Regions from separate parts of the Salinibacillus aidingensis genome, predicted to be linked through region 2. Evidence: predicted binding sites of a transcription regulator. Region 2 holds the regulator's gene; the other holds the start of a gene.
The links. Region 2 encodes CtsR, which represses protease genes until heat stress. Its sites were predicted from a motif close to ATGGTCAATAAAGGTCAAACA; they were not measured.
Positions count from the first base shown of each region.

Region 1: a site for CtsR is predicted at 9,864-9,884, ahead of ACZ5OK_RS09345 (ATP-dependent Clp protease ATP-binding subunit). Genes of this name have one in related genera too.

Region 1 covers NZ_AP043759.1:1,719,798-1,735,577, forward strand. The annotation lists gene ACZ5OK_RS09305 (gamma-glutamyltransferase family protein) at 1-1,439, opposite strand, end outside; gene ACZ5OK_RS09310 (acetyl-CoA hydrolase/transferase family protein) at 1,562-3,073, opposite strand; gene ACZ5OK_RS09315 (LytTR family DNA-binding domain-containing protein) at 3,200-3,844, opposite strand; gene ACZ5OK_RS09320 (cytochrome P450) at 3,978-5,234, shown strand; gene ACZ5OK_RS09325 (GNAT family N-acetyltransferase) at 5,276-6,067, opposite strand; gene ACZ5OK_RS09330 (hypothetical protein) at 6,223-6,696, shown strand; gene ACZ5OK_RS09335 (hypothetical protein) at 6,693-7,202, shown strand; gene ACZ5OK_RS09340 (DUF3219 family protein) at 7,309-7,602, opposite strand; gene ACZ5OK_RS09345 (ATP-dependent Clp protease ATP-binding subunit) at 7,700-9,835, opposite strand; gene ACZ5OK_RS09350 (trimeric intracellular cation channel family protein) at 10,080-10,700, shown strand; gene ACZ5OK_RS09355 (DUF3889 domain-containing protein) at 10,740-11,381, opposite strand; gene ACZ5OK_RS09360 (redoxin domain-containing protein) at 11,568-11,918, opposite strand; gene ACZ5OK_RS09365 (hypothetical protein) at 11,922-12,086, opposite strand; gene ACZ5OK_RS09370 (ring-cleaving dioxygenase) at 12,111-13,094, opposite strand; gene ACZ5OK_RS09375 (DsbA family oxidoreductase) at 13,306-14,037, shown strand; gene ACZ5OK_RS09380 (nuclease-related domain-containing protein) at 14,087-14,908, opposite strand; gene ACZ5OK_RS09385 (GNAT family N-acetyltransferase) at 14,941-15,387, opposite strand; gene ACZ5OK_RS09390 (hypothetical protein) at 15,562-15,780, opposite strand, start outside.
Region 2 covers NZ_AP043759.1:10,008-25,787, forward strand. The annotation lists rRNA gene ACZ5OK_RS00070 (23S ribosomal RNA) at 1-664, shown strand, start outside; rRNA gene rrf (5S ribosomal RNA) at 861-976, shown strand; gene ACZ5OK_RS00080 (MgtC/SapB family protein) at 1,191-1,889, shown strand; gene ACZ5OK_RS00085 (CtsR family transcriptional regulator) at 2,108-2,572, shown strand; gene ACZ5OK_RS00090 (UvrB/UvrC motif-containing protein) at 2,588-3,136, shown strand; gene ACZ5OK_RS00095 (protein arginine kinase) at 3,136-4,203, shown strand; gene clpC (ATP-dependent protease ATP-binding subunit ClpC) at 4,219-6,651, shown strand; gene radA (DNA repair protein RadA) at 6,829-8,196, shown strand; gene ACZ5OK_RS00110 (PIN/TRAM domain-containing protein) at 8,550-9,650, shown strand; gene ACZ5OK_RS00115 (bifunctional 2-C-methyl-D-erythritol 4-phosphate cytidylyltransferase/2-C-methyl-D-erythritol 2,4-cyclodiphosphate synthase) at 9,768-10,931, shown strand; gene gltX (glutamate--tRNA ligase) at 10,999-12,465, shown strand; T-box leader at 12,511-12,727, shown strand; gene cysE (serine O-acetyltransferase) at 12,827-13,501, shown strand; gene cysS (cysteine--tRNA ligase) at 13,508-14,911, shown strand; gene ACZ5OK_RS00135 (Mini-ribonuclease 3) at 14,915-15,319, shown strand; gene rlmB (23S rRNA (guanosine(2251)-2'-O)-methyltransferase RlmB) at 15,323-15,780, shown strand, end outside.

The DNA of each region.
Region 1 (15,780 bases), 1.7 Mb from region 2:
TCTACAGCAATTTCCTTACCTTTCCGCCACTGCCACCTGGGCGCATCAAGGGCCGCCTGTGGGTTAAGCTTAAAATCAATCATATTCACTAAGACCTGGACATGACCTTGGGGCTGCATAAAACCACCCATGACTCCAAATGGACCTATAGGTATATTATTTTTCGTTAAAAAGCCTGGTATAATGGTATGGTACGTGCGTTTTCCTCCCTTTAAGGCATTGTCATGGGAAGGATTAAGAGAAAAATTATGTCCCCGATTTTGCAGAGCAATTCCCGTACCAGGTACGACCAGCCCAGAACCAAATCCCATATAGTTACTTTGGATAAAGGATATCATATTTCCGTATTGATCTGCGGTTGCTAAATAGACCGTTCCCCCTTTTGGTGGTTGACCTGGCTTTGGTGTTAAGGCTGTATCATGTATGCAGTTTCGTCTTTTTTGCGCATAGGTATCAGAGAGGAGCTGCTCTGTTGAATGTCTCATGTCCTTCTTATCTGTAATATAGGTTTGGCCATCTGTAAATGCCAGTTTCATCGCTTCCATTTGTTTATGATATGTATCTGCAGATTCCTTTTCTGAAAAAGAAAATCCCTTTAGCATATTTAATGTCATGAGTGCAACGAGCCCCTGACCGTTAGGCGGGATTTCCCAGACATCATAACCGCGATAATTTACTGATATGGGTTCTACCCATTCCGGCCGATAAGTCTCCAAATCTTTTTTCGTTAAAAATCCATCATATTGAGTCGAAAAACGGGAAATTTTCTCAGCAATCTCCCCTTCATAAAAGGACTTTGCCTTTGTTTCAGCAATAGATCTCAACGTATCTGCATGATCTGTTGATTTCCATACTTCCCCTATTTGCGGTGGCCGTCCATGAGGTGCAAATGTATGGAACCAATGTTTGAATTCATCACCATCGAGTTCTTCCTTATATTTTTGATACGCTTTTGTCCAGAAACGACCAAGTGTTGGAGATACGGGATAGCCATTTTCCGCATAATCTATCGCAGGCTTTAACAGCTCTTTAAATGGCAGCTTTCCAAATTGATCTGATAATTCCGCCCATGCGCCTGGAGCTCCCGGTACTGTGACTGGAATCCATCCATGAACAGGAATATCATCATACCCTTTGGCCCTCACTTTCTCTATGGAAATGGAGTCTGGTGATGGGCCACTTCCATTTAAACCATACAGCTTCCCTTTTGTCCATACTAATGCAAAAGCATCACTGCCAATGCCATTAGAGGTTGGTTCCACTACCGTTAACGCAGCTGCAGTGGCAATGGCCGCATCAACAGCATTTCCTCCTTGTTTTAACATATCAAGACCAGCCTGTGCGGCAAGAGGCTGGGATGTTGCGACCATACCACGATTCGCAATGGATACCATCCGCTGCGAAGAATAAGGATAATCTAAATAATCAAAGGACTGCATTTTAAATTTTCCCACCTTCATGAAATGTTATATCTATATATATTTCACGAAAAACAGCAAAAGTCCTGTTAAAAACTCTTTTAGATATAAAAACTGCCTGGTTAAATAACCAGGCAGTTATGTTAGATCTTTTCCTCAGCCAGCTCCCTCATCGTCCCGTTCTGCTTAAAATTCGTATGCCATGATAAGGCTTTTTCCAGCACATGCGGTGTCTGACCACCTCGAGACAGAGCTTCATAATAATATTCTCTTAATTGATCGCGATAGATAGGATGGGCGCAATTTTCAATAATGAGTTCAACACGTTCTCTAGGTGCTAAACCACGTAAATCGGCGTACCCTTGCTCCGTTACTAAGACATCGACATCATGTTCCGTATGATCCACATGAGAAACAAATGGCACTACACTTGAAATATCGCCACCTTTTGCGATCGACTTAGTGACGAAAATAGCTAAACGGGCATTTCTGGCAAAATCACCAGATCCCCCTATGCCGTTCATCATTTTTGTACCTGTAACATGTGTAGAGTTGACATTCCCATAAATATCAAACTCTAATGCGGTATTAATAGATATAAGGCCGAGTCGGCGGATGATCTCAGGATGGTTCGATATTTCCTGCGGTCGCATAATTAACTTATCACGGTAGTCCTCAAAGTTATCAAAGACTTTTTTCATTTTTTCTTCTGATAGCGTAATGGAACAGCATGATGCCATGTTGACTTTACCTGCATCAATGAGATCAAAAACAGCATCCTGAAGGACCTCGGAATAGACTTCTAAATTCTCAAATTCTGATTGAACCATTCCGTGCAGAACAGCATTTGCCACTGAGCCTATACCCGATTGTAAAGGAGCAAGGCTTTCTGTAAGACGTCCAGCTTTAATCTCATTTCGTAAAAAGGTCATTAAATGATCTGCCATGATTTGGGTTTGATCATCAGGTTCAACGATTGTTGATGGCGAATCCGTCTGACTGGTGAAGACAATTCCCTTTACCTTTTTAACATCGATAGGAATTCCTGCTGTACCGATTCGATCGCTTGGATCAGTTAGCGGAATAGGTGCACGTTCTCCCTGCTTTTCTAAGCTATATATATCATGAACCCCTTTTAATTTTTCGGATTGTGCAAGGTTAATTTCTATTATGATATTCCTCGCCTTTTCAGCAAAAATTTGTGAATTCCCAACCGATGTTGTAGGTATAATCATTCCATCCTCTATCGAAATCGCTTCCAAAATAGCATAATCTACAGCCTCTATTACATTCCCCCTAAGTAATTCAGCTGTATGTGAAAGATGGTGGTCGACAAAAAAGTGCTCTCCCTGATTAATTTTCTTCCGCATAGTCGGATCAGCTTGGAAAGGGAGACGTTTTTGAATGATTCCGGCTTCTGCAAACATTTTATCAATATCTGAACCCAATGATGCACCCGTGAATACATTCACTTTAAACGATTCGTTTTCCGCACGTTTAACCAGCGCAGTCGGAACCGCTTTCACATCACCGGCACGAGTAAAACCGCTCAGACCAAGTGTCATTCCATCCTGAATCCATGCAGCCGCTTCCTCTGCCGAAACAACTTTTTCTTTCAGCTGTGCATCCTTAATGCGGTCGTAGTTGTTCCCCACAATGTAACCCCCTTCATCTTAACTTTAAGAATATTTTAACTTATGAAAGGGCTTTAACTGGAGATTATGAAGACAAACAGAAAAATCGTGTGTGAAAACCTGAAAAGATGATGTAAAACAGAATAATCAGAATCCCAGCAGCTTTCTGAAATAACTGGAATAAGATTGACTGACGGGAATAGTTGCACCATTTTTCATTTCCAGCACAAATGTAGAGTGCGTGTCGGGAAAAATCTCACGAATATGATGGACATTTACTATAAAAGAACGATGACAGCGAATGAAAATTTCCCTCGGAAGAATGTATTCGAATTCCTGTAATGCTTTATTATGGGTTCCGGCAAATTCGTCTGAATAGACATAAGTTTTGCGGTCTCGCACCTCTACGAACATAACATCATGGAAAGGTATGGGCTTCCATCCATCCTGACTTTTTACGGTAATGACAGATTTTCCTTCTGTCAGTGCCGGATAGATGGCGGTTACACAGCCTTCAATCTGGTCATTGTCGAAATATGGAACAGCCATACCGTGATAGGGAATCCCAAAAACATTCCGGTCGATAAACTCTGAAACCTTTTGCCCCGATTGAAAAGCTTTATCTGCAATGGTCCCCTGTTTAATCGGGTCCCCTGGCTTTATTTTTAAATCGATTCGTTTACTGGGACGATAATAAATATATTCTCTTGTATTGGATATCGCAATAGATACTTCATCGGAAAAAAGCTCTCCAAACACATCTAATAGTGAATCCATTGTCAGCTTCTCCATAAATGCTCCTCCCCAAAAGATGATTAAACGAAAGAATTTGTCGAATTCATTTCTTTTTCAATTATAACGTAAAATACAGAGATTTTGGGGAACTTTAACCAATAAGGACTACGCTAAAAGGAGTCGATAAAGAATGCGATATAACGAAGAAATTCCTCATGAGGAGGGGATGGACCACAGTATTGCTTTACTTCAGGAAGGCTATCTGTTCATAAAGAATCGTGCCGACCAATTTAAAACAGATCTATTTGAAACGAGAGTGCTTGGAAAAAAAGTAGTCTGTATGACTGGTCCGGAAGCGGCAAAGATCTTTTATGATCTAGACCGTTTCCAGCGTAAGTGGGCAGCTCCTTACCGTATACAACAATCCCTGTTCGGAGTAGGGGCAATACAGGGAATGGATGGACAAGCCCACCATCAACGCAAGCAGCAGTTTCTATCTCTTATGGATAAACGTAATCAAGAACGGTTAGCCGAAATGGTTACAAATGAACTCAAACACTCCATTCCCCAATGGGAGAAAGAGGAACAAGTTCGTTTCTTTAAGGAAATAAAGAACGTTCTATGCTGGGTAGCCTGTCAATGGGCGGGTGTTCCTGTTAAAGAGGAAGATATCCCTGACCTTGCTGATGATTTAATATCCATGGTTTATGCTTTCGGCAGAGTGGGTCCTGAGCATTGGAAGGGAAGAACGGCCAGAAATCGAACAGAAGGCTGGATGGAAAATATCATCGAGGATGTACGTTCCGGAAACATACCTGCAGATGAATCGTCTGCTTTATATGTAATGGCATTTCTTAAGGATGAGAAAGGTCAGCATTTGCCTGCAAAAAAAGCAGCCATTGAACTTATAAATGTACTTAGACCCATCGTTGCGATTTCAACCTATATTACATTTGCGGCTGTAGCCCTGCATGAACATCCAAAGACTAAGGAGCCGCTAAAAGAACACAATAGCAGAAATCTTGAAATGTTCGTAAATGAAGTCCGGCGCTTTTATCCTTTTGGCCCTTTTCTCGGCGCAAGGGTGAAAGAGGACTTTACCTGGAATAATTATACTTTTAAAAGAGGTACACTAGTTTTATTAGATATTTATGGGATGCATCATGATGAAAGGTTTTGGGAAACTCCTAATCAATTTGACCCGAATAACTTTAAAAACCAGGACAGGAATGACTACTCATTTATTCCTCAAGGAGGCAGTGATCCTGGAAAGGGACACCGTTGTCCGGGAGAAGGAATTACTGTGGAAGTGATGAAAGCAACGGTGGACTTTTTAGTAAATAAAATGGACTATGATGTTCCTGCTCAGGATTTCAATTATTCATTAGATGAGATGCCGACTTTACCTAAAAGCGGCTTCCTCATGACTAATGTAAAAAGGATATAAAATGAATGGCTGGCTTATCAAAAGATGCCAGCCATTCTGAACTATCGAAACTCACTCATTACCCATTTTCCTATATCATGAAAGCCTAACCGTTTATAGATCTTTCCTGCTTCAGGATTATCATAAAAGAGGCACAGATGTTTTCCTTCACTCAACAGCTCTTTGCATAATGCTGTCATACACGCACTGGCATACCCTCTTTTTTTATACTCCTCCAATGTACAGACGCCTATAATCATTGCTGAAAGACTGTTTTCAGCGGTGGTCATTGCCGAAGATACCATTTTTTCTCTATCTTCAATATAAAAGGTACGTGATACACCTTCCTCCATATTTTTCCGAATACTTTCCCCCTCAGGATCACGATTCGTAAAATCTGCAATATTCCGGTGAAGCTCAACAATACGTGGAATATCCGGGATTTCAGACTTTTTCACTTGAACATCGGGAATTTGTATATCATTTAAGGACTCACATTTTGCATAGTAGGTTTCTCTTACTTTTTCAGGTTTATGGGTTAAGTGGGAGAGAACCTGGTGAACAATGGTTGATATACCTGAGACCATCTTTTCCTCTCGTTTATCCTGATCTATAATAGCCGCGATTCCTTGTCTGTCAAAAGAATCCGGAGCATAGATAATGTAATTTTGGCGATAACGTAATAATACAGCACGAAAATATCCCTGTTCGTCAAAATCACCCCAGACGTCCTGGAAATCTTCCTCAACACCATAGGCCTCCAAATCGCCAATCAGAAACAGGTTTTCTGCCGGGCTTTTTTTAATAAATTCCATACAAGCATGAAGATCTGCTTTTGACAGTTCCCGAATCATGTAATCCCCTCCCCTATAAAATTTTGAAATTGTGTATATATTACCAGAATTCATATATTTTACAAGAAGAAATTTATATTTTCTGTTTTTGGAGTATAAGTAGAAGAATTCTACAAAAAATAAATGAAAAAAATTACCTTAATGAGGGAAGAATAATGAAGGAACTAATTATTGCTATCAATTTTTCACTCCTGCTTTTCATTGCGTCGATAAGTACGAAGAAAACATTAAATGTACTGGAAAACAGTTTTATGTATTTAGTCCTTGTATTTTTTGTGACAGGATATACAGCCGTTTATTATATTAATTTAAAGCTCTGGTCAGTTGCTGATGATCCCCAATTGTTTCTGATTTTGCGGTTATATGAATTGATAATGATTCCGTTATTATGTTTATGGTACTTTAACCTGGTAGAAGTTTGTAAAACCTGGCTATCGAGGATTGTGTTAACGATTTTAATGACAGGCATTCTGGGAATTGTCCAATTGATAATGACTTATTGGGAGGTCATACAGTATAAAAACTGGCAATTCTGGCAGTCAATTGTGACGTTTGTCGTCCTGTTAATAGTCGTGCGCTTGCTGCATGTATGGTTTCAATCAAAACTGCAAAAGGAAGGAATCAAATGACTTTACCAGAACATTTCGATCACAATGAATGGTTTGTACTTACAGGAGTTATCCTGTCTTATTTGCTGGTCTTTTTATTGCCCAGGCGTTTTCCCTTAAGTGTTATTTTGCTGGTTATGCTATGTGCCATTGTCTTTGCACGTGTTCTCGACCATATGATGGCCTCGCCTTCCCTTGATTTATATGACATTATGGATAAGGGCAACTATGAGTTGTTTGATTTAGTGCTCTATTCCTTTTACGCTCCCTTTGCCTACTTATATATCTACTTATTTGATAAGTTTAATGTAAAAGGAATTTGGACGGGGCTGTATATCCTTGTATGGTCTCTAATCGCAATTGGTTTCGAGAGGGTTAATGTGTATTTTGGTGTATTTAATTACCATGGGTGGAAGGGAGCGTATTCTTTTCCTGTATATTTGGCTGTTCAGAGTTTTACATTGCTGTTTTTCTTATATATTCAGCATCATTATAACCATCTGAAATCAACACAGGATGAACCCTAATCGATTCCGTTTGGTGAAATTACCTGAAAAAGTATATTTGTTTTAGTAAGATAATATGGTAAAAACAAAGGGCTCTGCTCATGCAGGGCCACTTTGTTTTACATACCTAATTCGTTTGTTCTATTAATTCCAGGTGATAATCCCCAACCTCACCTTCATGATATAAATTGGTGATAGATGTTGAGTACGTGGAAATCGAAGCCTGAAATTGCAGATTTTCGTCTGGGATTTTTACCGTAAAGTCATTTTCATAAAGCTTAGTTGTTACCTGATGATAATCATCACTCGTTACTTTGAAATCAAAAATAACTTTGCGAAGCCGTTTATCTTCTTTAAGAATCCATTCATGCTGTAAATATTCAGCCTGTATTCTTAAATCATCAAGTATAATTTCCGGCATAATTCTTCACTCCTATCTTATTAGTAAATTATAAGTTGTTTAATAATACATCACAAACAAAAGACTGACCCGAAAGTAAATCGGGTCAGTCTCTGTTTTATTGCACAACAATTTCATGATCTATTACTGTGACAGTAAGCTGGTCAGATTCTTCCTCTTCAAGTAACACGTCAGCTATTTTATCCTCTAATTGTTCCTGAATGACTCGGCGTAATGGACGGGCACCAAAGGCTGGATGGTAGCCAAGCTCAATTAGTTTTTCTTTGGCCGCCTGATCAATCTCTATATTGATATGCTGTTCCTCAAGCTGATTTCTCACATCTGTCAGCATTAAATCAAGAATATCTAAAAGATGATCCTTTTCTAATTGGTTAAACTCTACGATTGAGTCGAAACGGTTAAGGAATTCAGGTTTAAAGTAAGAACCAAGAGATTCGAGAATATGACTTTCCTTTTCCATATCTTCGCCTACTGTATTAAAGCCAACGGTAACCTTTTTATCCGTTACACCCGCATTACTGGTCATAATTAATACAGTATCCTTAAAGTTTACGGTTCTTCCCTGACTATCTGTCAGACGACCGTCCTCCATAATTTGCAGGAACATATGCTGCACATCTGGATGAGCCTTTTCAATTTCATCAAGCAGAATAATACTATATGGGTTGCGACGAACTTGCTCTGTTAATTGTCCGGCTTCATCATGGCCAACATATCCAGGAGGTGAACCGATAAGTTTTGAAACCGAGTGTTTCTCCATATATTCACTCATGTCCAGTCGAATCATTGAATCTTTAGATCCAAAGATTTCTTCAGCCAGAGATTTTGAAAGTTCCGTTTTACCAACCCCTGTTGGACCAACAAACAGGAAAGAACCAATAGGACGATACTGGGATTTCAATCCTGCACGACTACGGCGAATAGCTTTGGCCACTTTTTGTACAGCCTCATCCTGACCAATTACTTTTGACTGTAAATTCTCTTCAAGATGCTTCATCTTTTCTTTCTCATTTTCCTGAAGCTTACCTACCGGGATACCTGTTTTGGCTTCAATCAGACTCGTGATAAAGGCCTGATCAACAACACCAGCTTCTTCTTTTCCATCTTCAAGCTGTCTTTCCAGTTTTGCTTCCTGGTCACGTAATTTTGCAGCATCTTCATAACGTTCTTCATTTGTTGCCTGATCTTTTTGTTTACGGATAGCATTTATTCTCTTTTGAATAGCTGTTTTTTCTGTTCCTTCAGATAATAAATTCACCTTAGATCCAGCCTCATCTAACAAATCAATTGCTTTATCCGGGAGGAATCGATCCTGAATATAACGATCAGAAAGCTTCACACTGGCTTTCAACGCTTCATCGGTAAATTTAACCTGATGATAATCCTCATAACGGGATTTGAGACCATTTAATATTTCCATAGTCGCCTCAGGAGTCGGTTCCTCTACCATAACTGGCTGGAATCGTCTTTCAAGCGCTGGATCTTTTTCGATTTGCCTGTATTCTTTCAGGGTTGTTGCTCCGATTACTTGCAATTCTCCACGGGCAAGTGCAGGTTTCAGGATGTTACCTGCATCCATGGATCCTTCAGCTGAACCGGCACCAACAATCTGATGTACTTCATCAATAAACAAAATGACATTTTGCCGGGATTGCAGCTCCTGAATGATGGATTTCATTCGTTCTTCAAAGGAGCCTCGAACTCCTGTACCAGCAGTCAGAGAGGAAACGTCCATAACATACACTTCCTTATCCAATAATTTTGAAGGTACGTCTCCTTCTGCCATTTTTAGGGCGAGTCCTTCTGCAATCGCTGTTTTACCTACACCAGCTTCACCGATAAGAACAGGATTATTCTTGTTACGTCTATTTAATATTTCAATCACACGTTCGACTTCTTTGTCTCGTCCAATTACCGGATCAATGTTCCCATTTCTGGCCTGATCGGTCACATTACGGCCAAATTGATCAAGAACGCCATTTCCACCAGTACTCTGTGTTTGTGTATGGGTTGGCTGTTTCATACCAAAGGCCGCCCCATTCTCCTGACCTATTCCCTTGAATAGATCATCAAATGGGAATCCCATTCCTCCACCAAAGTCGGATGGAATATTGTGTTTCGCTTTTTCCTGTTCAAAACATGATGTACACATTTTAATATTTTTCTTTTCATTATTCATTTGGGTATAAACATTAATTTTTGCCTCATTTTGCTGACATATATCACAAAGCATCCATAAAACCTCCTTTTGAGATTTTTATTCTTTGACCTTTTTTGACCTTACACTTTTATTATAGTTTGACCTTCTTTGACTTTCAAGATATTTGTTTATGGAAATTTCTGTAGACTAAACGATTGGATATGAAAAATCAAGCAGCTTTTAATAAACTGATTTTTTAGAAGAAAACTAGTGTAAAGACAAATGGGCCTGTGATACGATGATATAGGTTATCAGTTAAGGAAGAGGGTTTTAAGTAATGACTTGGGAGATTTTTAATGCGATTGGAACCATAGCCTTTGCCATAAGTGGAGCTATCGTAGCATTAGAAGAGGATTATGATATTTTAGGAGTTTATGTCTTAGGCATGGTTACGGCTTTTGGAGGCGGAACCACCCGAAACCTGTTAATCGGTGTACCGGTATCGGAAATCTGGGATCAGGGGCCACTTTTTATGATGGCTATTTTTATTATAACGATTGTATTTTTGTTTCCTTCAGGGGCACTGAAACATTGGGGAAGGTGGGGCACATTCACGGATGCCATAGGCCTTTCCACTTTCGCGATTTTAGGAGCCATGCATGCAACAGAGATGAATCATCCGTTAAGTGCAATTATTATGGCTGCATTACTTACAGGAAGTGGTGGCGGGATTATCCGTGATTTACTTGCTGGAAGAAAACCATCTGTACTAAGAGAGGATATTTATGGTGCATGGGCTATGCTTGCAGGCTTACTGATCGGTATAGATCTGGTAAACCAGACTTGGGGGTTATACCTCTTATTTGTCGCGGTTGTTACACTCCGAATGCTTACAGTAAAGTATGGGTGGAAGCTCCCCCACAGACAGTTTACAGATCAAAAGAAGGCACATATGTAGTGAAGCTTGATTCTTGGATGAATCAAGCTTTTGCTTATACTAAATTTCTTTTATATCAAACGACACAACCCGGTCTGTGTTTGGGTTATAGACAACTGTACCACGAACGGTTATCGATTCCTGTGGGGACTGTAAAAAATAATCATATACTTCTCTCGTTTGATTATTCGTTACCGACGTTTTTTCCACGGATTGATATTCGGTTACTTTATAGTTTGGATAGGCCGTCTGCGTTACTTCTAACAGATACTTTCCCCATTTTTCCTGTTCCAGTTGAGGTGAAGGTGTGATTTGAATGTTCAGAACACCTATCTGAGGATTTACTCCTAAAGCCTCAAATGCTCTCCTGTGAAGATTAATACGATTAGGTGGATATCCTTGAACAGTATCCACTACAGTTACGATAATCTCCCTTTGATTATTGGGGTTCGTAATTTTTAACATTTGACCACAACGGTAAGGGGCATTCAGACTGACAGATGCAGTCATATATTCATTTGTGGACCATGGAATACCACACTTGGTAACCTGTCCCCCCGTTGTCCAGGTTGCCTGACCCTGTATGCTTTGCTGTCGATATGCATCCACAGCTGGAAACTGTGAATTCGGAAGTGGGTTGTACGTATATGGATGAAACGAGTAGAAGTTTTGCCCATACCCATAAAAATCGTTTGTAAACATACGCTCTCCTCCTGTCATAAGTCTCTCACTCATTGATAGTGTATGTACCCAGGAGGTTAAATCGTGATTGGAAATTAGCAAGGAACACAAAATCGACAGCTGGACGTGGCTGTATTTGGTTTAATTTAATCATTCCCCAGACGATCATTACCCAGATACAAGGCATGTACCTGGGTAATGATCATGTTATTCACTCATAAAGTTTTGATATTCTTCTTCTATTTCATTTAATGTCTGATCAAATTGCTCGCCCCAATGGTCATTCTTCGTTTGAAAAATAACATTTCCGTCCGAATCCAGCATTCCATAGCCGCGATACGCAATATCACCGTTTTTCATGCCCATTTTATCAATCACTTTTAACTCAGGATCAGCAAGAATTGGGAGACTTTCGCCAAACACTCGCTTAATTTCATCGTATAAAATCTTTTGTTCCTCAACCGTGTCCTTACTTATAATATAAGTATCAACGTTCAGGTTAAGGTCCTCCAGCGTGTCTAAATTCTGATGCAACTGAACCAGTTGCTGCTGACAAATACTTCAGGTGTAAGTGGTAATAAAAAAGAACAGGACAGGTTTTTCTCCAGGTATATTTACCTCTTCTCCTGCATGATTCTGCAGGGTAACCGGCTCATCTGCCGCTGGAGAACAAGCTGTCAGCATTACCCCAAATACGAGTAACAGGGTAACAACTTTAGACTTCATAAATAGACTCCTTCCTGAAAAAGCTTATTCATATTCCTTTTCAAATGTTTTTGTGCTTCTTACTGTATCAATCGGTCGTACCATGTCTTCAATTTCTTCCCGTTTCGCTTCTAAAAATGGAGGTAAAGATAACTTTTCCCCTAAAGTTTCATATGGTTCATCGCCCATAAAGCCGGGGCCATCTGTTGCAAATTCAAATAAAATTTGAGGTGCCACATTCGCATACAATGATTCAAAGAAGAAACGGTTGACGTATCCAGATGTCCGGAAGCCAAACTTAGCCATCCGCTCAATCCACTCTTCCAATACATCACGATCTTCTACGCGAAAGGCTGCATGGTGAACGGTACCAAACCCCTGTCTTGCCTGAGGAAGGATTGTGTTATATTCTACAATAACCCGGGCACCGTTTCCACCTTCTCCTACTTCAAACAGATGCAGGGAACCTTCCTGATCAATTTCTTTGAACTGAAGTACCGTTTCCATCATTTTTTTAAAGTAGTCAAAGTTGTCCACACGAACATGAATAGGTCCTAGGCCTGTTATAGCGAATTCTAATGGGACAGGTCCTGTTTTCCACGGAATCCCTGCCTTCACCCCATCAAGATTCTCATCTGAGATCAACTGATATTGCTGATCATCAAAATCAACAAAAGACAGGGTGTTAACACCGAATTGTTCTTTAATTCCTGAATGCTTTACTTTAAGTCTATCAAACCTTTTTTCCCAATACTCCAACGCTTCATCACTCGGTACACGGAAGGATGTTTTAAAAATTTCATTCGTACCATGCACTCCCTTGGGAATCCCGGGAAAATCAAAAAAGGTCATATCTGTACCAGGATTGCCCTCATCATCTGCAAAGAATAAATGATAGGTTTGAATATCATCCTGATTCACAGTTTTCTTAACCAAACGCATCCCCAGGATATAGGTGAAAAATTCATAGTTTTTCTCCGCACTGCTGGTTATGGCTGTGACGTGGTGCATCCCTTTTATTCCATTCATACTTAAAGCCTCCATCCAACGTTTTATTCATCATAAAGGTTAACCTGTTAAATCAATGAATATTATCTTTAAATTATTTATCTTTAATTCGAAATAAATATATCATGATTCGTATGATCTGTCAAAATCATTCATTCTAATAAGCAAAGGATTTTAAGTCCGGGAAAAGGATATAGTAAAATATAGCTAACTTTTTAAAAGAGGTGTTTATATGAAAATTGAAGTATGGTCTGATTTTGTATGTCCATTTTGTTATATAGGTAAGCGCAGATTAGAACAGGCCTTACAAAAGTCCCCTCATATTAATGATGTAGAGTTAGAATACAAAAGCTTTGAATTAGATCCAAACGCTGAGGAGTATAATGGAAAAAGCATGGCTGAGTTAATTGCCGCTAAGTATGGTATGAGTATTGAACAGGCAAATGAGAATAATGAGCGATTGCGACAACAGGCAGAAAGTGTTGGCTTAACCTATCATTTCGATACGATGAAACCGACCAACACATTTAAAGCTCATCGGCTGGCTAAATTTGCGAAGAAGCACGGAAAAGAAAAAGAAATAACAGAAAAACTACTATATGGCTATTTTACCGAATCCAAAAATTTAAGTGACGATGATGTGCTCGCAGATATAGCTGAAAATACCGGCTTAGATCGTGAGGAGTCATTAACCATCATTAAGGATGACAATGCTTATGCGGATGATGTGCGAATGGATGAAAGAATAGCCCATCAATACGGAATATCTGGTGTCCCTTTCTTTATTCTGAATCAAAAATATGCCATTTCAGGTGCACAGCCACTGGAAACCTTTATAAGTGCATTAGGTAAGGTCTGGGAGGAAGAAAATCCAAAACCCCAATTTGAGGATTTATCAGGAGAAGGAACTAATAACGCGTTTTGTGCGGACGGAAGCTGTGCTATACCGACGGATGATAAATAAAGTTAAAAACCTGGCTATTTTGCAATAGGCAGGTTTTTAACTTTTTCCATTAATTTTTGATCTGTTTTTGATGTTCGTAACAATAAACCTTTCCATTAAAACGGTCATTCGTCAAACAGTAATTCTTCACTTTTTCTGAAACCCTCTTCTGACAGATCACACATTTATACTGTTTATCAGAGGTCTTTTTTGATTGCAGGCTCTGTACATGCATTTCTCTTAATGATGAATCCGTGATATTTTCCTGGCTTAAGGTTTCATAAATTTCTATTATATTCTTTTCTGACAGTAATGGTTCACTGTGGAGACGTTTTAAACTTCTTACTTTGCGGTTTATAAACTCAGACAATTCTAAGTCATAAATAATCAGTTCATCTGATGATATCTTTCGTAATTCAGGCTCTATTTTAAATGTACATCTTTTTGTAAAGGAAACTAGAGAAATAAAGTGATTATGGAATCCAGGGTGAATAATATTCTTTATTGCCTTAATATGACCGTAATTTTGGTGGAATGGATTCATCATTTTAAAGTTCCCATTTACAGACCATGTTTTACGATTTCGTCCTCCGTAAATGGTTCCTTGATAGTTTTTGGTTTCAAGAACAAAGATTCCATATGGAGATAGAATAATATGATCGATTTGAGAATACCCTGACCTCGAACGCGGATTTTTAATCATAATGTCACTCAGGTACTTATACTCATTAGGAAGTTGATCCAATTCAATATTAATCTTGTATTCTCCTAATTCACCTTTACGGGATGCAATTCTTTTCTGGTCTTTATTTTGCTTTATCCGTTTTTGATTTTTATCACTCTTTTTTGACGTCGCTTGTTCTTTTTTTCTAAACAGATTTAAAAATGGCATCAATTAATCTCCTTTTCCTATCAAACAAGTTCCTAAAAATACCTGGCCATATGATGGTTCGTAAATTCATAGCCCATCTTTTGATATAGATATACAGCTCGTTGATTATGAGCAAACACATGCAGGCCAATCTTCTTTAATCCAAGTTTTTGTGCATAAGTATCTAACGCACTCATACTCATTTTTCCCATTCCGTTCCCTCGAAATTGTTCGTCTATGAAAAAGTCATAGATAAATGCTTCTTTACCCAAATTGGTCCATTTAATATGTAACCATAACATCCCGATATGGTTGTTATCGTGGAAAATAGACAATAATTGATGGTTTTCTGTGTTTAATCCATCTGGAAGCAGCTTAGTGAATTGATCTTGTGCTTTCTCCAGTGCCTGACTCTTGTCTAAATTCCCTGCTCTAACAGATTCTTCTGCAAATTGTTTGATTGACTTTTCAATATAATCAGAATAAACATCTTCTGTCATAGGCTCAAACTTAATATCCATTTCCTGCTCATCCTCTCCTTTGTTAAAATTTAAATAGTTTAATAGACGATCTAGCTAAAGAATATTTTACCATAAATTTCATGTAAAAACTTATAGCTAACCCTTTCACCAAAACAAGGATGACTAAAATAAGCCATCCTTGTTATGTATCCTTTACTGCTGCTGATTATTTTGACTTTGCTGTGCTTGCTGAAGCTGCTGAGTAGCTTGCTGTAATTGCTGTTGAGCCTGTTGGAATTGCTGCTGCTGTTGTGGCTGTGCAGATGCCTGTGCCTGCTGAACTTGCTGTTGGGCCTGCTGCAGCTGCTGCTGTGCTGCCTGAATGACTTGTGGATTTGCTTGCTGAGTAGCTTGCTGTACAGCCTGCTGAGC
Region 2 (15,780 bases):
GGGCAGTTTGACTGGGGCGGTCGCCTCCTAAAGAGTAACGGAGGCGCCCAAAGGTTCCCTCAGAATGGTTGGAAATCATTCGCAGAGTGTAAAGGCAGAAGGGAGCTTGACTGCGAGACCTACAAGTCGAGCAGGGACGAAAGTCGGGCTTAGTGATCCGGCGGTACCGAATGGAAGGGCCGTCGCTCAACGGATAAAAGCTACCCCGGGGATAACAGGCTTATCTCCCCCAAGAGTCCACATCGACGGGGAGGTTTGGCACCTCGATGTCGGCTCATCGCATCCTGGGGCTGTAGTCGGTCCCAAGGGTTGGGCTGTTCGCCCATTAAAGCGGTACGCGAGCTGGGTTCAGAACGTCGTGAGACAGTTCGGTCCCTATCCGTCGTGGGCGTTGGAAATTTGAGAGGAGCTGTCCTTAGTACGAGAGGACCGGGATGGACACACCGCTGGTGTACCAGTTGTTCCGCCAGGAGCACGGCTGGGTAGCTACGTGTGGAAGGGATAAGTGCTGAAAGCATCTAAGCATGAAGCCCCCCTCAAGATGAGATTTCCCATCATTTTAAATGAGTAAGATTCCTCAGAGACGATGAGGTAGATAGGTTCGAGGTGGAAGCGTGGTGACACGTGCAGCTGACGGATACTAATCAATCGAGGACTTAACTTATACGAAAAGCGGAGGCGAGCGCATGCAAGTCGAAGCTGGACAAAAAACGCAGACGGATTTATAAACCACTGCCTGCTCACATAATTGCTTTTCTTATCTAGTTTTGAGGGTGCTAGTCACCTGAAATCAATAATGATAAGGAAGTTCTGCTAAAAGCGCTCATTTGTATGAACAACGCAGAACGACCAAGCCAAAGTCCAGTGGCGATGGCGGAGAGGTCACACCTGTTCCCATTCCGAACACAGTAGTTAAGCTCTCCAGCGCCGATGGTAGTTGGGGTTCTTCCCCTGCGAGAGTAGGACGCTGCTGGGCAAAAGCCAAGAAGACATTTTCTTCTTGGCTTTTTTTTCGTATAATAATATTTAATATAATTTATTGAACAAACATTTCATGACCAGTCAGTGAATAATCTATATTAAAGAAAAAATATAAGAGACTGACATTTACACTAAAAAGGGAAAGCAACAGGAGAGAAATTAAATTTCACTGATTATTGCTTGAACAAAGGGACTAAGGGGAGAAAGCTATGTTTGAATCAGTCTATTGGTTAAATGATAACTTTGAAATTATGGCCTTTCGTCTTATATTAGCTGCAACCTTATGTGGGGTTATTGGTTTTGAACGGGAGATAAAAAATCACTCGGCCGGTTTTCGAACTCATATATTAGTTGGTGTAAGTGCCTGTCTGATGATGCTATTATCCCTTTATGGATTTGATCAGTATTTGGATAATTTTGAAAACATCCGGTTTGATCCAGCGCGTATACCATCCTATGTGATTAGTGGAATAGGCTTTTTAGGGGCTGGAACTATAATGGTTCATGGAATGACTATCCGAGGACTTACAACGGCTGCTTCCATATGGACCGTTGCCGGACTTGGTCTCGTTATTGGGGCAGGAATGTATGGACCTGCATTGTTAACAACATTTGTCGTTCTTTTAAGTCTGATTTTCCTCAATCAATTTGAAAATCGTTTAGCGAAAAATAAAAAGAGTGATCGTAAAATCCGATTAATTTTAAATAGAGATGCGAAACTGAATGACCTCCTGAAGGTATTTGATGATTTTCAATTAAGGGTAAAAAGAGTGGAAGTGAACCATCAGGACAATGATGAGAGATATTTGTTAGTTGAAATTGACAAGGGTCAGGATTTTGAACGAAATGATCTGCTCGACCATTTAACCAAAATCAAAAATGTGACATATATATATGATAAAAATTAAATTATTAAATTGTTGTTTTGTCAGGTTTTATTTGAAGTTAAACGGATAAACTTTAAATAGAGAAACGGTTTTTGAGAGTTTTTCCCTTTGTTAATGGCATACATATTATTTGCATGAATGCGTAATTTGAGTATAATGAAGATAAAGTCAAAGATAGTCAAAGTCAAATTGTGCAGAGATACAGTGTTAATAGTGAAATGATTTAAGGAGGAGGGAAGATGCGAAATATATCCGACATCATTGAGAATTATTTAAAAGAAGTTCTGAAACAGAGCCACCAGAACGCAATTGAAATTAAAAGAAGTGAAATTGCAGACCGTTTCCAATGTGTACCTTCTCAAATTAATTATGTTATTAAAACAAGGTTTACCATCGAAAAAGGTTATTTAGTGGAAAGTAAACGTGGTGGTGGTGGATATATTCGTATTATTCGTGTTAAACCACAAAGCAAAGTGGAGTTAATTGAACAAATCATGGAGCTTGTCCAGCCTCAGATTACTCAGCAGGCGAGTTTGGATGTTATTGAGCGTCTGCTTGAAGAAGAGATTATAACTGAACGTGAGGCCAAATTGATGCTCAGTGCATTAGATCGGAATGTAATTTCCATTCAATTACCAGCACGTGACGAACTAAGATCGAAAATTTTAGTAGCTATGCTTGATGTATTAAGATACAGAATGTAAGGGAGGTTGATTCGCATGAAATGTCAGGAGTGCGAGAAAAGACCTGCTACCGTTCATTTCAGCCAGGTAGTAAATGGCGAAAAAACGGAAGTGCACTTGTGTGAATATTGTGCCCAGGAAAAAGGGTATATGGATCAATACAATCAGAATTTTTCCTTCCAGGATTTATTATCAGGTTTGTTTAATTTTGATTCGGGAACATCATTTAAAGAAAGCCAAGGCTCGTCTTTTCAATCAAACCATTCGTTGCAATGTGATAAATGCGGCATGACTTATGAGGAATTTAAACGACGCGGAAAATTTGGATGTGACCAGTGCTATGAAACTTTTGATCAGCATTTAAATCCTATTTTCAGAAGAGTTCACAGTGGAAATACAACTCATGATGGAAAAATTCCAAAACGTGTAGGAGGAAATCTTCATCTGAAGCGTAATCTTCAGCAGTATCGGCTGGAATTACAAAAATTAATTGAAAAAGAACAATTTGAAGAGGCAGCTAAAATGCGGGATCAGATACGTGAATTGGAAAAACAACTTAATAATGATAAGGGCGGTGAAGTCTAATGTCCTTACAGCAATTTATTAACGAAGCCGTTAGCCCATGGTTAAAAGAAGAGGGGCAGGATAGTGATATCGTTCTTAGCAGTCGTATTCGGCTAGCCAGGAATTTTAAAGAATATCCGTTTCCGATTGTTGCTAATTCCGATATGCTGAATAAAGTCCTGGATGTTTTTGAGGATCATTTCGAAAATCAATCCTTAGAAAAGAACGCAAAGCTTGAATTAGTAAGGATGTCCGATTTAGAACCCATTGAAAAGAGGGTATTGGTGGAAAAACATCTCATCAGCCCGCAGTTAACCGAACATAATGAGTCGGGGGCTGCTTTAATTTCAGAGAATGAACAAGTATCCATCATGCTTAACGAAGAGGATCACATACGTATACAGCTTTACTACCCTGGACTTCAGTTAGAGAATGCCCTGGACTATGCATCTAAAATTGATGACTGGCTTGAGGAAAAGATTAATTATGCCTTTGATAAAGACCGTGGTTATTTAACCAGCTGTCCAACAAATGTCGGGACGGGTATGAGAGCTTCGGTCATGATGCATCTGCCAGCTCTTGTGATTACACAGCAAATAAACAGAATGATACCTGCCATCAACCAGTTAGGCCTGGTCGTGAGAGGGATTTATGGAGAAGGCAGTGAAGCGTTAGGCAATCTGTTTCAAATTTCCAATCAGATTACATTAGGTAAATCTGAGGAGGATATTGTTGAAGACTTAAAGAGTGTCGTGACACAGTTAATTGAACAGGAGCGCTATGCACGTCAGCGTCTGATGAGTAATTCAGGTATACAACTGGAGGATAAAGTGTTCCGTTCTTACGGAATTTTAGCCAACAGCCGGATCATCCAATCCAAGGAAGCAGCGCAATGCCTGTCTGATGTAAGGCTTGGAATTGATTTAGGAATTATTGAGAATATCTCAAAAACAATTTTAAACGAACTGACTGTATTAACTCAGCCCGGTTTTCTGCAGCAATATGCGAAAAAGCCATTGAAACCGGAAGAAAGAGATATAAGAAGAGCTGCTTTAATAAGAGAACGACTTCATTTAGAAAAGATGTAAGGAGTGAATAGAGATATGATGTTTGGGCGATTTACAGAAAGAGCACAGAAGGTTTTAGCCCTTGCCCAGGAAGAAGCCATGCGTCTAGGGCACAACAATATTGGTACAGAGCATATTTTGCTTGGATTAGTTACAGAAGGAGAAGGGATTGCTGCGAAGGCCTTAACCACCCTGAACGTAGAACCGGATAAAATCCAGCAGGAAGTTGAGCAGCTAATTGGAAAAGGGGAGAAGGCTAATCAGACGATTCACTATACACCACGGGCCAAAAAAGTAATTGAATTATCTATGGATGAAGCCCGTAAACTTGGTCATTCCTATGTTGGTACTGAACATATACTTCTTGGTCTTATTCGTGAAGGAGAAGGGGTTGCTGCACGTGTTTTAAATAATTTGGGAGTCAGTCTCAATAAAGCCCGTCAACAGGTCCTTCAGCTATTAGGAAGCAATGAATCCACTTCCAGCCACCGCGGAGGAGTCGGTCGTCAGTCTTCAAATGCCAATACACCAACATTGGATTCTCTGGCGAGGGATTTAACGGCCATCGCAAAAGAGGATCACATTGACCCTGTGATTGGAAGAAGCGAGGAAATTGAGCGTGTCGTTCAGGTGCTTTGCCGTCGAACTAAAAATAACCCTGTCTTAATCGGGGAGCCTGGGGTAGGTAAAACAGCCATTGCAGAAGGTTTAGCCCAGCAAATTGTAAATAATGAAATTCCGGAGATTTTAAGGGATAAACGAGTGATGACCCTGGATATGGGTACCGTTGTTGCAGGTACGAAATATCGTGGTGAATTTGAAGACCGTCTGAAAAAGGTGATGGAGGAAATTCGCCAGGCAGGGAATATTATCCTGTTTATTGATGAGCTTCATACTCTTATTGGTGCTGGTGGAGCAGAAGGTGCGATTGATGCTTCCAACATCTTAAAACCAGCGCTTGCCAGAGGAGAGCTCCAGTGTATTGGAGCGACCACGTTAGATGAGTACCGTAAATATATTGAAAAAGATGCGGCACTTGAACGCCGCTTCCAGCCTATTCAGGTGGATGAGCCAACTAAGGAAGAGTCCGTACAGATTTTACAGGGCTTAAGAGATCGCTATGAAGCCCACCATCGTGTCTCGATTACAGATGAGGCCATTGAGTCATCTGTAAGACTTTCTGACCGTTATATCACGGACCGCTTTTTACCGGATAAAGCGATTGATTTGATCGATGAAGCAGCTTCTAAAGTTCGTCTTCGTTCTTACACAGCTCCACCTGATTTAAAAGAACTGGAGCAGCAATTGGAAGAGGTGCGTAAAGAAAAGGATGCTGCGGTTCAAAGTCAGGAATTTGAAAAAGCGGCTTCTTTACGTGATAATGAGCAGCGTCTTCGTGAACGTCTGGAAAAAACACAATCAGAGTGGAAGGAAAAACAGGGGCAGGAAAACTCTGAAGTGACACTTGAAGATATCGCAAGTGTGGTATCCACCTGGACTGGAGTACCCGTGTCAAGACTGGCTAAGGATGAGAGTGAACGCTTGCTTAACCTTGAGGAGACATTACATTCTCGGGTTATTGGGCAGGATGAGGCAGTTAAGGCTATTTCCAAAGCAATTCGCAGAGCCCGTGCAGGTCTGAAGGATCCAAAACGTCCAATCGGTTCCTTTATCTTCTTAGGACCAACCGGTGTGGGTAAAACCGAACTCGCACGTGCCTTAGCATCATCCATGTTTGGTGATGAGGACGCGATGATTCGCATCGATATGTCCGAATATATGGAGAAGCATTCCACCTCAAGACTTGTAGGGTCCCCTCCAGGCTATGTAGGATTCGAAGAAGGAGGACAGTTAACGGAAAAGGTACGTACCAAGCCTTATTCAGTTGTACTTCTGGATGAGATTGAAAAGGCCCATCCGGATGTATTTAACATGCTTCTGCAGGTCCTGGAAGATGGCCGTTTAACAGACTCAAAAGGACGTACCGTTGATTTTCGTAATACGGTTCTCATTATGACCTCCAACGTAGGAGCCCGTGAACTGCGCAGGAATAAATATGTAGGGTTCACATTAGGAGATGAAGAGCAGGATTTCCAAAATATGAAGTCAAAGGTTATGGAGGAACTGAAGAAAGCTTTCCGTCCAGAGTTCCTGAACCGAATTGATGAAACCATTGTCTTCCATTCCCTTGAGAAGAAGCATCTTAAAGAAATTGTCTCATTAATGATTGAACAGCTCAGACAACGATTGGTAGATCAGGAGATTGATTTCGAGGTGACAGATCCGGCGCTGGATAAAATCTCAGATGAAGGCATTGACCTTGAGTATGGTGCCCGTCCATTGCGCAGATCCATTCAGAAAAACATTGAGGATCTGTTATCGGAGGAACTGCTTAAAGGTAATGTGGAAAAAGGTAAAAAAGTCACAATTGATACCAATGATGATGGAGAAATCATCGTAAGACCTTAAAATTTTTCAAAAATTGAAGGATAAAACGTGATAAAATAAAAATATCGGAGGGTGATTCCCTTCCGATATTTTTTTATACTATTAAATAACGGTGTTCAATGATTTGTCACAAAAATGTGCAACTAAGTACATGTTTTATTCGTATATATATATGAAGGGCAAAGAAGGAAGGATATTATGGCTAAACCCAAAGTGAAATTTGTCTGTCAGGAATGTGGATATGAATCGCCAAAATGGATGGGGAAATGTCCGGCCTGTCAGACATGGAATACATTAGTAGAAGAAAAGGAAATAACCAATACACGTCAGACTGTTTCCGGCGGCTCACAGAAGGCGAGCAAGCCTGAACGTATAACAGGTATTGCCATACAGGAGGAAAAACGTATTGCCACTCAAATGCCGGAGTTTAACAGAGTTTTGGGTGGAGGAATTGTACCGGGATCCCTGGTTTTAATCGGTGGCGATCCGGGTATAGGGAAATCAACCCTCCTATTGCAAATTTCTGCTCAGATGGCCCAAAAAGGACTGGACATCTTATACATATCAGGTGAAGAATCCGTTCGTCAAACGAAGCTTCGGGCAGATCGGCTTCAGATAAATTCCGATCGTCTCTATGTAATGGCTGAAACAAATTTACAGCAGTTAGCGGATGCAATATATGATATGAAGCCGTCTCTTGTAGTGGTAGATTCTATTCAAACCGTCTATCATAGTGAGATTACCTCAGCTCCTGGGAGTGTTTCTCAAGTCAGAGAGTCGACATCGGAACTGATGAGAATTGCCAAGCAGAATGGAATCCCTGTGTTTATTGTAGGTCATGTAACAAAAGAAGGGTCCATTGCCGGCCCTCGTTTACTTGAGCATATGGTGGATACAGTACTTTATTTTGAAGGAGAGCGGCACCATACCTTTCGTATTGTAAGAAGTGTAAAAAACCGCTTTGGAAGTACTCACGAGATGGGGATTTTTGAAATGAAGGAGGAAGGTCTTACAGAAGTTCTGAATCCTTCCGAAATTTTCCTGGAAGAACGCTCAAGCGGGGTGGCAGGGTCAACGATTGTAGCATCAATGGAAGGGACAAGACCGGTCCTTGTTGAAATTCAGGCCTTAATTTCACCGACAAGCTTTGGAAATCCGCGTCGAATGGCAACCGGATTGAGTCAGAACCGTGTTCATCTTTTAATGGCGGTACTGGAAAAAAGAGCAGGCTTGTTGCTGCAAAACCAGGATGCCTATATTAAAGTAGCCGGGGGTATAAAACTTGATGAACCTGCAATTGATTTAGCCATCGCTGTCAGTATTGCGTCCAGTTTTAGAGAAAAGTCCCCCCGACCGGACGATATTCTGATTGGTGAGGTTGGACTGACAGGTGAGGTTCGCCGTGTATCGCGAATCGAACAGCGCGTTCAGGAGGCAGCCAAGTTAGGATTTAAACGGGCCATCATTCCAAACAATAATTTATCCGGATGGGACCCGCCCTCATCCATTGAAGTCGTTGGTGTGGATAGTATTCAGGATGCTTTAAAAGTTACTTTTGAAACATAAATGAAATGATTCAGGATTCTTTTTAGGTCTTTGGAATGACTAAGGCCCGTAACCTGACTCATAGGGTTTCCGCGATAAAGGTCTGGGATATCCGCCTGCTAATGATGGTGCCAGTATTTGAAGCAAATCAGGGAACTGTTCAGCTCGTTTTGTAAAATAGGCTGAATTCCGTAATAAGTTTGACACATTGTAAAATTAGTGTTAAACTTGTCTGTTTAATATTTTGACTAGTGCATAATAGCGTGATATAATAAGTATCTACCAAATATTTGTATTTGGTAGTCCATGAAATTATAATTTTTCTTATTATTTTTGTATTTTTTGGTAACAATAGTTGATAGGAGGTGAAATGGATGCTGAAAAAGATTATTCAGGTCTTTATAATAGTTGCCGGAGGGGCAATAGGATATTTATATGTCCCCGATCTCTTAAAGCTGATTGGCCTTGAAAGTCCGTTATGGCTGTTGTCGCCATACGTTGGTACGGTAATAGGTGCTATTATATTATTTTTATCTGCATTTTGGCTGGTTGACTATATTGTGAATTTCATCCGTTGGGTTGAGGAGACGCTGGTTAAAGTCCCTGTTACCGACTTATTGTTTGGAAGTATTGGATTAATTATCGGTTTGATTATTGCGCTGTTGGTAAATAGACCAATACAGGATATTGAAATTCAGCTAGTATCACAGGTTATTCCTATTTTTCTAACGGTGATTTTAGGTTATTTAGGATTTCAGGTTGGTTTTAAGCGGAGAAATGAGTTTACCAACTTATTAGCTAATGCAAAAAAAGAGAAGCGGAAAACGGGAGAGGAAGAAGAGGATACGTCCGGTGCCTTCCTGAACTCAAAACCGAAAATTCTTGATACAAGTGTCATCATTGATGGCCGGATCGCTGATATATGTCAGACAAAGTTTTTAGAAGGTACAATCGTTATTCCGCAATTCGTACTTGAAGAACTGCAGCACATCGCTGATTCATCAGACGTATTGAAACGGAACCGGGGAAGACGGGGTCTGGACGTGTTGAATCGTATGCAAAAGGACCTTCCTGTTGATGTCCAGATTTATGAAGGTGATTTTGAGGATATTCATGAAGTTGACAGCAAGCTGGTAAAGCTCGCTAAAACGTTTCAAGGCATTCTTGTTACAAATGATTTTAACTTAAATAAAGTTTGTGAGTTTCAGAATGTTGAAGTGTTAAATATTAATGATTTGGCTAACGCCGTGAAACCTGTTGTTCTTCCAGGTGAGGAGCTATCTGTACATGTTATTAAAGATGGTAAGGAGGATAAACAGGGGGTTGCCTATCTGGATGATGGAACGATGATCGTCGTTGAAGAAGGGCAGAATTATATCGGCAAAACTATTGAAGTAATTGTCACCAGCGTTTTACAAACCTCTGCAGGACGAATGATTTTTGCAAAGCCAAAATTACTTGAAAAAGCACTGTAAAAACGGAATAATAAAAGGATGAGGACAAAAGTGATAACAAACCAGCTTGTTATCGCTTTTGTTTTGTTAAAGCTCTATAGACATAAGGAAACGAGTTTTGAAAAGGCGGTACATAATATGAATTATCAAGTGATTGTTCTTGCTGCAGGCCTTGGGAAACGAATGAAAACGGGAATGAATAAACAGTTTTTACAGCTTTACAGCAAACCATTAGTGATTCATACTCTGGAGGTTTTCGAGAAGGACTCCTGGTGTACGGATATTTATCTTGTCGTCAATCCTAAAGAAAAAAAGGATATGGAAGCTTTGGTGGATGAATATCAGCTTGCAAAGATTACGAAGCTTGTTGATGGAGGAGCTGAACGTCAGGATAGCGTAAACAATGGTCTAATGGCCTGTCAGACAGAGGATATTGTCCTGATCCATGATGGAGCAAGACCCTTTGTGGCAGAAGAAGCGATTCATCAGTTGGTGGAATCTGCAGCGGAAAAAGGGGCCGGGCTGCTCGCTGTCCCGGTAACAGATACGGTGAAGAAAAAAGAGGGAGAGCTTCTGGAAACCCTCGATCGGAAAAGCCTTTGGGCTGCCCAGACGCCTCAGGGTTTTCAATATCAAAAAATTAAACAGGCACATGATCAGGCGGGACGTGAAGGATACAGAGGCACAGATGATGCTTCACTGGTAGAACGTCTAGGGGAGCATGTTGAAATTGTTCAGGGCAGCTATGATAATTTTAAATTAACAACACCGGAGGATATTAAAAAAGCAGAGAACCTGTTAAGAGAAAGGGAGGAGTCGCGCTTGCAAATGAAGGTGGGTACAGGTTATGATGTTCATCAGCTTGTTGATGGACGTCCATGTATTATCGGAGGCGTGACCATTCCGTACGAGAAGGGTCTGCTTGGTCATTCTGATGCTGATGTTCTTTTACATACAGTAGCCGATGCATGTCTGGGTGCAATTGGAAAAGGGGATATTGGAACTCATTTTCCGGACACAGAAGCTGCTTTTAAAGATGCCGATTCTAAGGTATTATTAAAAGAAGTGTGGAACCTGGTTAAGAATCATGGATTGCAGCTTGGAAATATCGATTGTACGATCATTGCTCAGGCACCCAAAATGTCCCCGTACATAGAACCAATAAAAGAAAATGTTGCTGAGATCCTGGAAGCAGATCCTTCCCAGGTTAATATAAAGGCTACAACAACTGAGAAACTCGGTTTTACAGGACGAAAGGAAGGCATTGCCGCTCAGGCGACAGTCCTTTTGCAAAATAAATAAAGCAATCGTAAAATAAGTTTTACGTGGAATCATAATTGGAAAACGAGAATAAGGAAGGGGTATATATATGACAAATGATATTCGGGTAAGGTACGCACCGAGTCCAACCGGTCACCTTCATATTGGAAATGCGCGTACCGCATTATTTAATTATTTATTTGCCCGTGCGACTGGCGGTAAATTTATCATTCGGATTGAGGATACGGACCAGAAACGAAATGTAGAGGGTGGAGACATCAGCCAGTTAAAATATCTTAAGTGGTTAGGTATTGACTGGGATGAGAGTATCGACATCGGTGGAGATTACGGTCCTTATCGCCAAATGGAGCGCTTGGATCTCTATGAAAAGTATGCAAATGAGCTGTTAGAAAAAGGTCTTGCTTATAAATGTTATATGACCGAAGAGGAACTGGAAAAGGAACGGGAAGAGCAGAGGGCCCGGGGAGAAGTGCCTCGTTATTCCGGTGCTCACCGTGACTTGACCGAGGAACAACAGCAGCAATTTGAAGCGGAAGGCAGAAAACCAAGCCTTCGTTTAAAGGTTCCTCAAAATCACACGTATCGCTTTAAGGACATTGTAAAAGGCAATATTACTTTCGAGTCAGAGGATTTCGGTGACTGGGTGATTATGAAGAAGGATGGAACGCCTACATACAATTTTGCTGTGGCAATTGACGATCATCTCATGGCGATTACCCATGTCCTGCGTGGAGAGGATCATATTTCCAATACACCAAAGCAAATGATGATCTATGAAGCGTTTGGATGGGACGTTCCAACCTTTTGTCATATGACCCTGATCGTAAATGAAGAACGGAAAAAATTGAGCAAGCGGGATGAGAGCATTATCCAGTTTATTGAGCAATATGAGGAGCTTGGGTATTTACCTGAAGCACTGTTTAACTTCATCGCTCTTCTTGGCTGGTCTCCTGAGGGTGAAGAGGAGCTGTTTACGAAAGAGGAGTTTATTGAAATTTTTGATGCAACCCGTCTCGCTACATCTCCGGCTGTTTTTGATCCGAACAAACTAAAATGGATGAACAATCAGTATATCAAAGAAGCCGATTTAGACCGTATTATTGACCTGACGCTTCCGCATTTAGTTCATGCAGGGAAATTACCGGAAAAAATGGACGATACTCAGCGGAAGTGGGCAGAGGAGCTGATCGGACTCTATCAGGAACAGTTAAGCTATGGAGCTGAAATTGTGGAGCTTACTGAACTTTTCTTCAGACAGGAAATTGATTATGATGATGCAGGTATGGAAATTTTAAGCGGTGAACAAGTCCCTGCAGTGATGGAAACCTTCCTGAATAAGCTTGAAGAACTGGAAAGCTTTGAGCCGCAGGAAATTAAGGCAGCTATTAAGGCGACGCAAAAGGAAACGGGCGCAAAAGGCAAGAAATTGTTTATGCCGATCCGTGTGGCTACTACAGGACAAAGCCATGGTCCGGAGCTCCCAAATGCCATTCATTTGTTAGGACTGGAGACAGTTAAAGTAAGATTAAAAAATGTTAAGGAGCGCATACGTTAACGTCACCAAATTTATCGTTTATAATATAGTATAACAGGAATATCTAACTGAACGTTGATGAGGAGAAGTAAAAAGGCTCATCCTGTATACAGAGAGAATCGCCACCGGCTGAAAGTGATTCTACAGGACCCTTTTGAAATGCACCTCTGAGTCCCTTGTTGAATAGTAGTATACAAGGGCGGCGATCTCCCGTTACGAGACTGAGTTGAGGAATGAGTGATCGTTCCTAAACAGAGTGGGACCGCGTGCGAACGTCTCTGTATAGCTTTTATACAGGGACGTTCTTTTTTTATACTTTTTAAAGCTTCGGATTAGAGGAACTGGGGAAAGTCGTGTCTTTCTAAATGGATTTCAGATTTTGATGAATCAACAAGGAGGGGAAACAGGTATGGGTGGATTTTTTAAATTGTTAAAGGCTGATGTGGATGTTGTGTTTGACCAGGATCCAGCTGCACGCAATCGGTTTGAAGTTATTTTATTATATTCAGGTTTGCATGCCATATGGGCGCATCGGGTGGCCCATGCTTGTTATAAACGTAAGCTTTTGTTCCTTGCGCGTCTGATTTCACAGGTATCCCGGTTTTTTACCGGAATTGAAATTCATCCTGGTGCCAAAATTGGAAAACGTTTTTTTATTGATCATGGCATGGGGGTTGTTATCGGGGAAACGTGTGAAATTGGTGATAATGTCACCCTGTTTCAAGGTGTAACATTAGGTGGGACCGGAAAAGAGAAAGGGAAGCGGCATCCTACCGTGAAGAACAATGCATTAATCGCCTCAGGTGCAAAAGTGCTCGGGTCCATTACGATAGGAGAAAATTCAAAAGTCGGAGCAGGTTCGGTTGTATTACGTGATGTGCCGAATAATTCCACCGTGGTCGGTATTCCGGGGAAGGTTGTTGTCCAGGATGGGAAAAAGGTTCGGAAAGACCTCGATCACCATAAAATGCCTGACCCTGTAGCTGATAAAATCAAACAACTGGAAGAGGAAGTACAAGAATTGAAATCTGCCATGCAAAGTGTGCATAAGGAGTGATGAGTAGTGGCCATTCAGATTTATAATACACTGACAAGACAAAAAGAGGCATTTAAACCGTTGGAAGATGGAAAAGTTAGAATGTATGTATGCGGTCCTACCGTTTATAACTATATACACATAGGGAATGCCCGTCCTGCTATTGTGTTTGATACTGTAAGACGTTATCTGGAGTACAGAGGATATGACGTGAAATACGTCTTAAATTTTACAGATGTAGATGATAAATTGATAAAAGCGGCAAACGAATTAGGGATGGAGGTTCCTGAAGTAGCAGACCGTTTTATTAACGCCTACCATGAGGATGTCAGTGCGTTTGGTGTGAGAAAAGCGGACCGCCATCCCCGTGTAACGGAAACGATGGACGATATTATTGAATTTATTCAGGGGTTAATTGATGCTGGCTATGCTTATGAAGAGGATGGAGATGTTTATTTTAAAACCCGTTCCTTTGATGAGTATGGAAAGCTCTCCCATCAGTCCATCGATGAACTGCGGTCAGGGGCAAGAATTGAAGTAGGCGAGAAAAAGCATGACCCACTGGATTTTACTCTCTGGAAGCCTGCCAAGCCGAATGAAATTGCCTGGGATAGTCCATGGGGCAAAGGTCGTCCGGGCTGGCATATTGAATGCTCGACGATGGCGAAAAAATACTTGGGAGAAACCATTGATATTCATGCTGGAGGGCAGGATTTATCCTTTCCACACCACGAAAACGAAATTGCTCAATCTGAATCACTGAACGGAAAAACCTTCGCAAATTACTGGATGCATAATGGTTATATTAATATTGAAAATGAAAAAATGTCTAAATCCCAGGGAAATTTTGTCCTCGTTCACGATGTGGTTAAGGAACAGGATCCTAATGTAGTCCGTTTCTTTATGCTGAGTGTGCACTACAGGAACCCGATTAACTTCAGCAAATCCCTGCTGGAAAGTGCGGAAAACGGACTGGACAGAATCAGAACGGCCCGGGTCAACCTGGCTCACCGTAAGCAGGCAAGCACGAATCTTACCGGCCAGGACGATGAATGGTATCAAAGAATTGAAGAATTTAAAAACCGTTTTATGACCGAAATGGACGATGACTTTAATACGGCAAATGCGATTTCTGTTTTATTTGATTTAGCAAAAGAAGGGAATGTGTATCTGCAGGAGAGTCATACATCCACAGGGGTTATTGATGCTTTTATACAGACCATTGATGACCTTATGAACATCCTCGGGGTATCAATCGCAGAGGAAGAGGATGAACTGCTTGATGATGAGATTGAACAATTAATAGAAGAACGAAATCAGGCCAGAAAAAATCGGGACTTTGCACGTGCAGATCAGATTCGCGATGAATTAAAAGAAAAAAATATTGTTTTGGAAGATACTCCTCAGGGAACCCGGTGGAAAAGAGGCTAGAATATGACGGAGAAAAAACTGGACGTAAAACAAATGAAAAGTTTAACTCTTGCTTATATGGGGGATGTCATATACGACAAGTATATTCGGGAATATTTAATTCAAAAAGGCTTTGTCCAGCCCGATCAATTACACCATAAAGCTGTAGAGTTTGTGGCAGCCACGTCTCAGTCTAAGGTGCTGAAGACGTGGCTGTCGGAGGAGTTTCTTGATGATGAAGAATCAGGTGTTGTTCGCAGAGGCCGAAATGCAAAATCCAGAGTCCCTAAAAATACAGATGTCATGACGTATCGATATAGTACAGCCTTTGAAGCACTTTTGGGTTTTCATTATTTAACGGGCAATAACGAACGACTGGAACAGCTTATTCATCATGCCATACAGAATACTGAAGAAAGGAGCCGGTAGCGTATGAAGGAAGAATGGATTGTCGGTAAAAATCCAGTCATCGAAGCATTGAAGTCGGGCCGCGAAATGAACAAAGTCATGGTTCTGGAAAATTTGAAGCCCCAGTCTGCAAAGCAAATCCAGCAGCTTGCGAAAAAGAAAGGGGTAACGGTACAAGCTGTTCCTAAACGAAAGCTGGATCAGATCGGCCAGCATCATCAGGGGGTTGCTGCCTCCATTGCCGCTTATGATTATGCAACTCTTGATGACTTGTATGATAATGCGGAAAAAAAGGGAGAGAGCCCCTTCTTCATTATTTTAGATGAGCTTGAGGATCCACATAATCTGGGGTCCATTTTACGTACAGCTGATGCAACAGGTGCTCATGGAGTTATTATCCCTAAAAGACGCTCTGTTCAGCTGACCCAGACCGTTGTCAAAGCCTCTACAGGTGCTGTTGAGTATATCCCTGTGGCCAGAGT